DNA from 2 places in the Streptomyces sp. NPDC021224 genome. Region 1 is predicted to be linked to the other one. Evidence: predicted binding sites of a transcription regulator. Region 1 holds the regulator's gene; the other holds the start of a gene.

Region 1 (5,033 bases):
GGCGGCTCCACCCGTATGCCCGCGGTCGCCGAGCTGGTGCGCGAGCTGACCGGTGGCAAGGAGGCCAACAAGGGCGTCAACCCGGACGAGGTCGTCGCCATCGGCGCGTCCCTCCAGGCCGGTGTGCTCAAGGGCGAGGTCAAGGACGTCCTGCTGCTCGACGTCACCCCGCTGTCCCTCGGTATCGAGACCAAGGGCGGCATCATGACCAAGCTGATCGAGCGCAACACCACGATCCCGACCAAGCGCTCGGAGATCTTCACGACGGCCGAGGACAACCAGCCGTCCGTGCAGATCCAGGTCTACCAGGGCGAGCGCGAGATCGCCGCGTACAACAAGAAGCTCGGGATGTTCGAGCTGACCGGTCTGCCGCCGGCCCCGCGCGGCATGCCCCAGATCGAGGTCACCTTCGACATCGACGCCAACGGCATCATGCACGTCGGCGCGAAGGACCTGGGCACGGGCAAGGAGCAGCGGATGACCGTCACCGGCGGCTCCTCGCTGCCGAAGGACGAGGTCGACCGCATGCGGTCCGAGGCCGAGCAGTACGCGGAGGAGGACCACCGCCGCCGCGAGGCCGCCGAGACCCGCAACCAGGGCGAGCAGCTGGCCTACCAGACCGAGAAGTTCATCGCGGACAACAAGGACAAGCTCCCCGAGGACGTGAAGTCCGAGGTCGAGGCCGCCATCGCGGACCTCAAGGAGAAGCTCAAGAACGAGTCGACCGACGCCGACAACACCGCGTCGATCCGCGAGGCCACCGAGAAGGTCGCCGCCGTCAGCCAGAAGCTGGGCCAGGCGCTCTACGCCAACGCGCCCGGTGACGGCGCCGCCCAGGCGGGTGCCGGCGCGGCCGCGGGCGAGCAGCCCGGTGCCGCGGACGACGACGTCGTGGACGCCGAGATCGTCGACGACGACAAGAGGGACGGTGCCGCGTGACGGAGGAGCCGAAGGGCTTCGAGCCGGAGCCCGACGTCCCTTCCGAGGCCGGTGACGCCAAGCCCGGCAAGGGCTCGGCGGCAGGCAAGGACTCCGGGACCGCCGACGAGGCGGCCCCGGGGGCCGGTGGCGGGGACGCCCAGGAGCTGACCGCGCTGCGGGCACAGCTGGACCAGGTGCGCACCGCGCTCAACGAGCGCACCGCGGACCTCCAGCGCCTGCAGGCCGAGTACCAGAACTACCGCCGCAGGGTGGAGCGCGACCGCGTCGCCGTCAAGGAGATCGCGGTGGCCAACCTGCTCACCGAGCTGCTCCCGGTGCTCGACGACATCGGCCGGGCGCGCGAGCACGGCGAGCTGGTCGGCGGCTTCAAGTCGGTGGCCGAGTCGCTGGAGACGGTCGCGGCGAAGCTGGGGCTGCAGCAGTTCGGCAAGGAGGGCGAGCCCTTTGACCCGCTGGTGCACGAGGCCCTGATGCACAGCTATTCGCCGGATGTCACGCAGACGACATGCGTGCAGATCCTCCAGCCCGGGTACCGCCTCGGTGAGCGCAATCTGCGGCCCGCCCGGGTCGCGGTCGCCGAACCGCAGCCGGGCTCCGGGAAGGCCGCCGACGAGACGGCGGACGACCGGGACGCGAAGGCGGACACGGCGGACGACGAGGAGAACGGTGGCCCGGAGCAGGGCTGACGGTGTAGAGAGAGCCTTCACGGCCGGAAGGAGGGACGCCGGGGATGAGCATCAGTAGGGACCTGCTGGAAAAGGACCTGTACAAGGTCCTCGGCGTCCCCAAGGACGCCACGGATGCCGAGATCAAGAAGGCGTACCGGAAGCTCGCCCGCGAGTTCCACCCGGACGCCAACAAGGGCGACGCCAAGGCGGAGGAGCGCTTCAAGGAGATCTCCGAGGCCAACGACGTCCTCTCGGACACCAAACGGCGCAAGGAGTACGACGAGGGCCGCGCGCTGTTCGGGAACGGCGGCTTCCGCCCCGGCCCGGGCGCGGGCGGCACCGGCGGCTTCAACTTCGACCTGGGCGACCTCTTCGGCGGCGGCGCCGGCGGCCAGGCCCCCGGCGGGGGCCAGGGCGGCGGCTTCGGCGGCGGGCTCGGGGACGTCTTCGGCGGGCTCTTCAACCGCGGCGGCGGCACCCGGGTGCAGCCGCGGCGCGGCCAGGACGTCGAGTCCGAGGTCACGCTGAGCTTCACCGAGGCCGTCGACGGGGCCACGGTCCCGCTGCGGATGTCCTCGCAGGCCCCCTGCAAGGCCTGCTCCGGCACCGGCGACAAGAACGGCACCCCCCGGGTGTGCCCGACCTGCGTCGGCACCGGCCAGGTCTCGCGCGGTGGCGGGGGCGGCTTCTCGCTCACCGACCCGTGCGTGGACTGCAAGGGTCGCGGCCTGATCGCGGAGAACCCCTGCGAGGTCTGCCACGGCAGCGGGCGCGCCAAGAGCTCGCGCACCATGCAGGTCCGCATCCCGGCGGGCGTCACCGACGGGCAGCGCATCCGGCTGCGCGGCAAGGGCGCCCCCGGCGAGCGCGGCGGCCCGGCGGGCGACCTCTACGTGGTCGTGCACGTCGGCAAGCACCCGGTCTTCGGCCGCAAGGACGCCAACCTCACGGTGACCGTTCCGGTCAGCTTCACGGAGGCGGCGCTCGGCGGCGAGGTCAAGGTGCCCACCCTCGGCGGCCCGCCCGTCACCCTCAAGCTCCCGCCCGGCACCCCCAACGGCCGCACCCTGCGCGCCCGCGGCAAGGGCGCCGTCCGCAAGGACGGCTCGCGCGGCGATCTGCTGGTCACCGTCGAGGTGGCGGTGCCGGAGACGAGCGAGGGCAAGGCGCTCGACGCACTGGAGGCCTACCGGGAGGCCACCGCGGACTTCGACCCGCGGGCCGAGCTGTTCAAGGCGGCAAAGGGAGCGTGAACGGATGAACATCGACGGCCGGACGGACGGTCCGGGGCCGGGCCCGCGCGGCTCCGGCACCGGTGGCGCACGCACTCCACGGGGTCCGGGGGGTGCCCCGCGCGGGCGCAACCCGTACCAGCTCACCGAGGAGACCCCGGTCTACGTCATCTCCGTGGCCGCCGAGCTGTCCGGGCTGCACCCGCAGACCCTGCGGCAGTACGACCGCCTCGGCCTGGTCTCGCCCGACCGCACGGCCGGGCGGGGCCGCCGCTACTCCGCACGCGACATCGAGCAGCTGCGCGAGGTGCAGCGGCTCTCCCAGGACGACGGCATCAACCTGGCCGGCATCAAGCGCATCATCGAGCTGGAGAACCAGGTCGCCGCGCTCCAGGCGCGCGTCGCCGAACTCACCGCCACGGTGGAGGGCGCGGCCGCGCTCATCCAGCAGCGCGAGGCGGCGGTGCACGCCTCGTACCGCCGCGATCTCGTCCCCTACCAGGACGTCCAGCACACCAGCGCGCTCGTGGTGTGGCGCCCCAAGCGCGACGGCGCGTAGGCGCCTGACGACGCCGATTGGCGGAGGGGCTCGCTCCGCCCGGCCGAGCACGGGCTGCGGGCTGCCCTCTGCGTAGGGCGAGCGTTTTGAGGGGGCGCGGGGAACCGCGCGAGCAGCCCCCGCCGGGGCGCGGGTCGAAAACCGACCCAAAGGGTCTCTTCGGTCCGATCCGGACCACCGCCCGGGGGTGGCTTGTCGCGCAGTTCCCCGCGCCCCCTCAAAACTCTCGCCCCACGGCGTAGTCGCAGCTTGAAGACGCGTGCCCCGCGGCGCAGCCGCGCCCGCAGCGTCGGCGTGCCCTCGACCGTGGGGCGGGCCAGAATGGAACAAGCACCCCGAGGAGGATCCGACCCCGTGGACGCCGAGCTGACGAACAAGAGCCGGGAAGCGCTCAACGCCGCCAACACCCGGGCGGTCTCCGAGGGCAACCCGGACCTCACGCCCGCGCACCTGCTGCTCGCGCTGCTGAGCGGCGCGGACAACGAGAACGTGCTGGACCTGCTGACCGCCGTCGGCGCCGATCCGGCGGGGCTGCGCGCGCAGGCCGCACAGCTCGTCGAGCAGCTGCCGAAGGTGCAGGGCTCGACGGTGGCCCCGCCGCAGGCCAACCGCGATCTGCTGGCGGTCATCGCGGACGCCGCGGAACGGGCCAAGGAGCTGGGGGACGCGTACCTTTCCACCGAGCACCTGCTCATCGGCATCGCCGTCAAGGGCGGCTCGGCCAGCGAGCTGCTCACCCGTCAGGGGGCCGACGGCAAGAAGCTGCTGGCCGCCTTCGAGACCGCCCGTGGGGGGCAGCGCGTGACCAGCCAGGATCCCGAGGGCACCTACAAGGCGCTGGAGAAGTACGGCACCGACTTCACCGCGGCCGCCCGGGAGGGCCGGCTGGATCCGGTGATCGGCCGCGACCAGGAGATCCGCCGGGTCGTGCAGGTGCTCTCCCGGCGGACGAAGAACAACCCGGTGCTGATCGGTGAGCCCGGCGTCGGCAAGACCGCCGTCGTCGAGGGCCTGGCGCAGCGCATCGTCAAGGGCGACGTGCCCGAGTCGCTGCGCAACAAGCGGCTGGTCTCGCTCGACCTCGGGGCGATGGTCGCGGGCGCGAAGTACCGCGGGGAGTTCGAGGAGCGGCTGAAGGCCGTACTCGCCGAGATCAAGGACAGCGACGGGCAGATCGTCACCTTCATCGACGAGCTGCACACGGTCGTCGGCACGGGGGCCGGCGGCGACTCGGCGATGGACGCGGGCAACATGCTCAAGCCGATGCTGGCACGCGGCGAGCTGCGCATGGTCGGCGCGACGACGCTGGACGAGTACCGCGAGCGGATCGAGAAGGACCCGGCGCTGGAGCGCCGCTTCCAGCAGGTGCTGGTCGCCGAGCCGACCGTGGAGGACACGGTCGCGATCCTGCGCGGGCTCAAGGGCCGCTACGAGGCGCACCACAAGGTCCAGATCGCCGACTCCGCGCTGGTCGCGGCCGCGACACTGTCCGACCGCTACATCACCTCGCGCTTCCTGCCGGACAAGGCCATCGACCTGGTCGACGAGTCCGCGTCCCGGCTGCGGATGGAGATCGACTCCTCGCCCGTCGAGATCGACGAGCTGCAGCGCTCGGTCGACCGGCTGCGCATG
Region 2 (5,033 bases), on a different contig from region 1:
ATCGGCAGCACCCGGCCGGTCAGCGACACCTCGCCGGTCATGGCCACGTCCGTCCGCACCCGGCGGCCGGACAGCAGCGAGGCCAGCGCGGTCGTCATCGTCACACCGGCGCTCGGGCCGTCCTTGGGCACCGCTCCCGCGGGGACGTGCAGGTGCACCCCGCGGTCCTTCAGGTCGCCGACCGGCAGCTCCAGCTCGGCGCCGTGCGAGCGCAGGAAGGACAGCGCGATCTGCGCCGACTCCTTCATGACGTCGCCCAGCTGGCCGGTGAGCTGCAGCCCGGACCCGCCCGTCTCCGGGTCGGCGAGCGACGCCTCGATGTAGAGCACGTCACCGCCCGCGCCCGTGACGGCCAGGCCCGTCGCGACACCCGGCACCGCGGTACGCCGCTCCTGCGGATCCTGCGCGGACTCCGGCACGTGGTGCGGGCGCCCGATCAGGCCGCGCAGGTCGTCCGGGCCGACCGTGTACGGCAGCTCCTGCTCGCCCAGCTCGTGCCGCGCGGCGATCTTCCGCAGGATGCGGGCGACCGTACGCTCCAGGTTCCGCACCCCGGCCTCGCGGGTGTACTCGCCGGCGAGCCTGCGCAGGCTCTCCTCCGCGAGGGTCACCTCCTCGGCGTCCAGACCCGCGCGCTCCAGCTGCCGGGGCAGCAGGTGGTCGCGGGCGATGACGACCTTCTCGTCCTCGGTGTAGCCGTCCAGCCGCACCAGCTCCATCCGGTCCAGCAGCGGCTCGGGGATGGCCTCCAGGACGTTCGCGGTGGCCAGGAAGACCACGTCGGACAGGTCCAGCTCGACTTCCAGGTAGTGGTCGCGGAAGGTGTGGTTCTGCGCCGGGTCCAGCACCTCCAGCAGCGCCGCGGCCGGGTCGCCGCGGTAGTCGGAGCCGACCTTGTCGATCTCGTCGAGCAGCACCACCGGGTTCATCGACCCGGCCTCCTTGATCGCCCGCACCACACGGCCGGGCAGCGCGCCCACGTACGTACGGCGGTGGCCGCGGATCTCCGCCTCGTCACGGACACCGCCGAGCGCGACCCGGACGAACTCGCGGCCCATCGCCCGCGCCACGGACTCGCCGAGCGAGGTCTTGCCCACCCCGGGCGGGCCCACCAGGGCCAGCACCGCGCCGCCGCGGCGGCCGCCCACGACGCCCAGGCCCCGGTCGGCCCGGCGCTTGCGCACCGCGAGGTATTCGGTGATGCGCTCCTTGACGTCGTCCAGCCCCGCGTGGTCGGCGTCCAGCACCGCCCGCGCGCCCGCGACGTCGTACGTGTCCTCCGTCGTGACCTTCCACGGCAGTTCCAGGACGGTGTCCAGCCAGGTGCGGATCCAGCTGCCCTCGGGCGAGGCGTCGGAGGACCGCTCCAGCTTCTCGACCTCCTTCAGCGCGGCCTCGCGCACGTTGTCCGGCAGGTCGGCGGCCTCGACGCGGGCCCGGTAGTCACCGGCCTCGTCGTCCGGCTCACCGTTCAGCTCGGACAGCTCCTTGCGCACCGCCTCCAGCTGCTGGCGCAGCAGGAACTCGCGCTGCTGCTTCTCCATGCCCTCCTGGACGTCCTTGCGGATCGTCTCCGCGACGTCCTGCTCGGCCAGGTGGTCGCGCAGCCACTGCACGGCGAGCTTCAGCCGCGCCACCGGATCCACCGTCTCCAGCAGCTCCACGCGCTGCTCGGCGGTCAGGAAGGGGCTGTAGCCGGAGTTGTCGGCGAGCTGGCCCACGTCCTCGATCTGCTGGACGCGGTCCACCACCTGCCAGGCGCCCCGCTTGCGCAGCCAGCTCGTGGCCAGCGCCTTGTACTCCTTCATCAGTTCGGCCACCGTGCCCGGCGACTCGGCGGGCACCGGCTCCTCGATGACCGTGCCCTCGACCCACAGCGCGGCACCCGGCCCGGTCGTCCCCGCGCCGATCCGCACCCGGGTACGGCCCTTGATGACCGCGCCCGGGTCGCCGTCGGACAGGCGACCGACCTGCTCCACGGTGCCCAGCGTCCCGACGCCCGCGTACGTGCCGTCGATGCGCGGCACCAGCAGGACGCGCGGCTTGCCCGCCGCCCCCGTCCGGTGCGCGGACTGCGCCGCCTCCACGGCGGCACGGACCTCGGAATCGGTGAGGTCGAGCGGCACGACCATGCCGGGCAGCACGACCTCGCCGTCCAGCGGGAGGACCGGCAGCGTCAGCGTCGAACCGGCGGGGTTGGAAGGAACAGACTCAATCGGCATGATCGCTCCTCGGGCAAGCAAGTTGAGTACATGAGGCTCAATGCACGGAGGGTCCCCGGTGTTCCCGGGAACGTGTTCGCTCTCGGCGATCAGCTGCGCCGGGCGGGTGAGGAGGCCGTGACCTGCGAAAACCGCTTGCGCCCCGGCATAGGTTGGAGCGCATGGAACCACTCGGACCCCTCGGACCTCTCGGACACGGTGTGGGCCTCGGGCCCGACGGGACGATCCTGCGCGAGGGTTCGCTCGCGCGGGTCCAGCCGGAGTTCGCGCCGCTGCTCGACGCGGTACGCGAGCGGGTCCCGGCCGCGTACCCGGGCGGCCGGCTGCACAGCGCGTACGTCTACGGCAGCGTTCCGCGGGGCACCGCGCGCGCCGGGATCTCCGACCTCGACCTCGTCGTCGTCCTCCACGACCCGCCGACCGAGGCCGACCGCGCCACCGCCGAAGCGCTCGCCTCGGACCTCGACGCGCGCTTCCCCGTCGTGGACGGCGTCGGACTGCTGCTCTTCGACACCGGGACGCTGCTGAGCGAGCTGGAACGGCACGACCTCGGGTTCTTCGTGGCCTGCCTGTGCACGCCGCTGCTCGGGCCGGACCTCGCGGACGCGCTGCCGCGGTACCGGCCGGACGGGCTGCTCGCCCGGGAGACCAACGGCGACCTCGCGCTCGCCCTCCCCGGGTGGGCCGAGCGGTTCGCCGCCGCCACGTCGGACGCGGAGCGCCGCGTGCTGTGCCGGGGCGTGGCCCGGCGGATCGTGCGGACGGGGTTCACGCTCGTGATGCCGCGCTGGGGCGGCTGGACCAGCTCCCTGCGCGAGCAGGCCGCGGCGTTCGCGGGCTACTACCCCGCGCGGGGTGGGCAGATGCGCCGGGCGGCTGAGCTCGCCCTCTCCCCGTCCGGGGCCCCGGCGGACCTCGGCTTCCTCCTCACGGACCTGGCTCCGTGGCTGGCGTCCACGTACGTCGCCGTCCACGGGGAGAAGACGCCGCGGGCTGCGGCGTGAGGACGCTCCGGGGGTGCCTGTTGCGGCAGGCGTCGCGATCTTCCCTACGTGGGGGCTTGGCGCGCAGTTCTCCCCCAGGCTCCGCCTGGGAGGTGCCGGCACGCGCCCCTGGTGTCACCCGGCGGGGCATCGCGCTTTCTGTCCGGGGGGTGGGTCGGGTGCCGGCACGGGGCACCTCCTCGGAATGCGCCTTCACCCTCTTACCGAGCTGGCGAGGCACTCCCAGCGCATTCCTGCGGGGGCACCCCGCACCGTCCCCCTCCGGGACGGTTCAGCGGCTGCCTGCCGGTGGGGGTGGGAAACACCCGCGGGCACCCCCGCGGCGGGAAGCCGACAGCGCAGGGGGCAGGCGGGACTCCCGCCGTTAATAAACGTATAGCGGAGTGGGGGGCTTGCCGCAAGGCCCCCACCTTGTCGCAGAATGCTCCGCCGTGGGCGGATTCAGCAAGGCGGACGGGGAGCACGTGACGGCACGTCAGGGTTATGACACGGAGCTGGACGACGAGCGCGGCTACGTAAAGGCGCTCTACGCGCGGCTGGACGCGCGCCGCGCGCGGGCCAAGGCGGCGCACGACATCGCGCTCAAGGAGCACGGCGGGACCGCCGTGGAGCGGGACGTCGCGGTGCGCGAGCTCGCGCGCGAGGTGCGGCGGATGGACGTCGCGGACAGCGGGCTGTGCTTCGGGCGGCTGGACGCCGTGGAGGGCGGGGCCGCGTACATCGGGCGGCTGGGGCTGTTCGACGAGGGGGAGGCTCATGAGCCGGTGCTGCTGGACTGGCGGGCACCGGCGGCGCGGGCGTTCTACACGGCGACGGCGGCGAGCCCGGAGGGCATGCGCAGGCGGCGGCAGTTCCACGCGCGGGGGCGGGAGCTGACGGGGTTCACCGACGAGGTGCTGGGCGGTGTGGAGGGGGTGAGCGGCGGGGACGCCGCGCTGCTGGCGGCGGTGAACGCGCCGCGGGGGCCGGGGATGCGGGACATCGTCGCGACGATCCAGGCGGAGCAGGACCGGATCATCCGGCTGGACCACCCGGGCGTGCTGGTCATCGAGGGCGGGCCGGGCACCGGCAAGACGGTGGTGGCGCTGCACCGGGTGGCGTATCTGCTCTACACGCAGCGCGAGCGCATGGAGCGGCAGGGCGTGCTGGTGGTGGGGCCGAATCCGGCGTTCCTCGAGCACATCGGGCGGGTGCTGCCGTCGCTGGGCGAGTCGGACGTGGTGTTCATGACGACCGGGGACCTGGTGCCGGGGCTGGCGGTGACCGCGGAGGAGGCGGAGCCGCAGGTCGCGGTGGCGAAGGGTTCGCTGGGGATCCTGGAGGTGCTGGCGGCGGCGGTCGCGGACCGGCAGCGGGTGCCGGAGGTGCCGCTGCCGGTGGAGCTGGGCGGGGTGACGGTGCGGCTGGACGCGGCCGTCGCGGAGTGGGCGCGGCAGGAGGCGCGGGACAGCGGGCGGCCGCACAACGAGGCCCGGGAGGTCTTCCGGGACGTCGTGACGTGGGCGCTGTCGGAGCGGGCGGTGGGGAAGGCCGGGCGGGAGTGGCTGGACCGTTCGGACCGGGCGCTGTGGGAGCGGTTGCGGGCGGACATGCTCAAGGAGCTGCTGGACGACGACGTGTTCATGGCCGGGCTGGACGCGCTGTGGCCGGTGCTGACCCCGGAGCAGGTGCTCGCGGAGCTGTACGGGTCGGCGCGGCGGCTGCGGGCGGCGGGCGCGCCGGAGTCGCTGCTGCGGGCCGAGGGGGACGCCTGGACGGTGTCGGACGTGCCGCTGCTGGACGAGCTGGTCGATCTGCTGGGGAAGGA

What was found. The regulator HspR, encoded in region 1, represses chaperone genes until heat shock. The targets are predictions, from matches to a motif close to TTGAGNNNNNNNNNCTCAA.
Region 2: a site for HspR is predicted at 2,245-2,263, ahead of lon (endopeptidase La). Genes of this name have one in related genera too.

Annotation. Positions count from the first base shown of each region.
Region 1 is NZ_JBIRPW010000001.1:74,701-79,733, reverse strand. It holds gene dnaK (molecular chaperone DnaK) at 1-939, shown strand, start outside; gene grpE (nucleotide exchange factor GrpE) at 936-1,628, shown strand; gene dnaJ (molecular chaperone DnaJ) at 1,673-2,863, shown strand; gene ACH4PY_RS00295 (heat shock protein transcriptional repressor HspR) at 2,868-3,401, shown strand; gene clpB (ATP-dependent chaperone ClpB) at 3,756-5,033, shown strand, end outside.
Region 2 is NZ_JBIRPW010000006.1:405,090-410,122, reverse strand. It holds gene lon (endopeptidase La) at 1-2,222, opposite strand, end outside; gene ACH4PY_RS18320 (nucleotidyltransferase domain-containing protein) at 2,384-3,226, shown strand; gene helR (RNA polymerase recycling motor ATPase HelR) at 3,658-5,033, shown strand, end outside.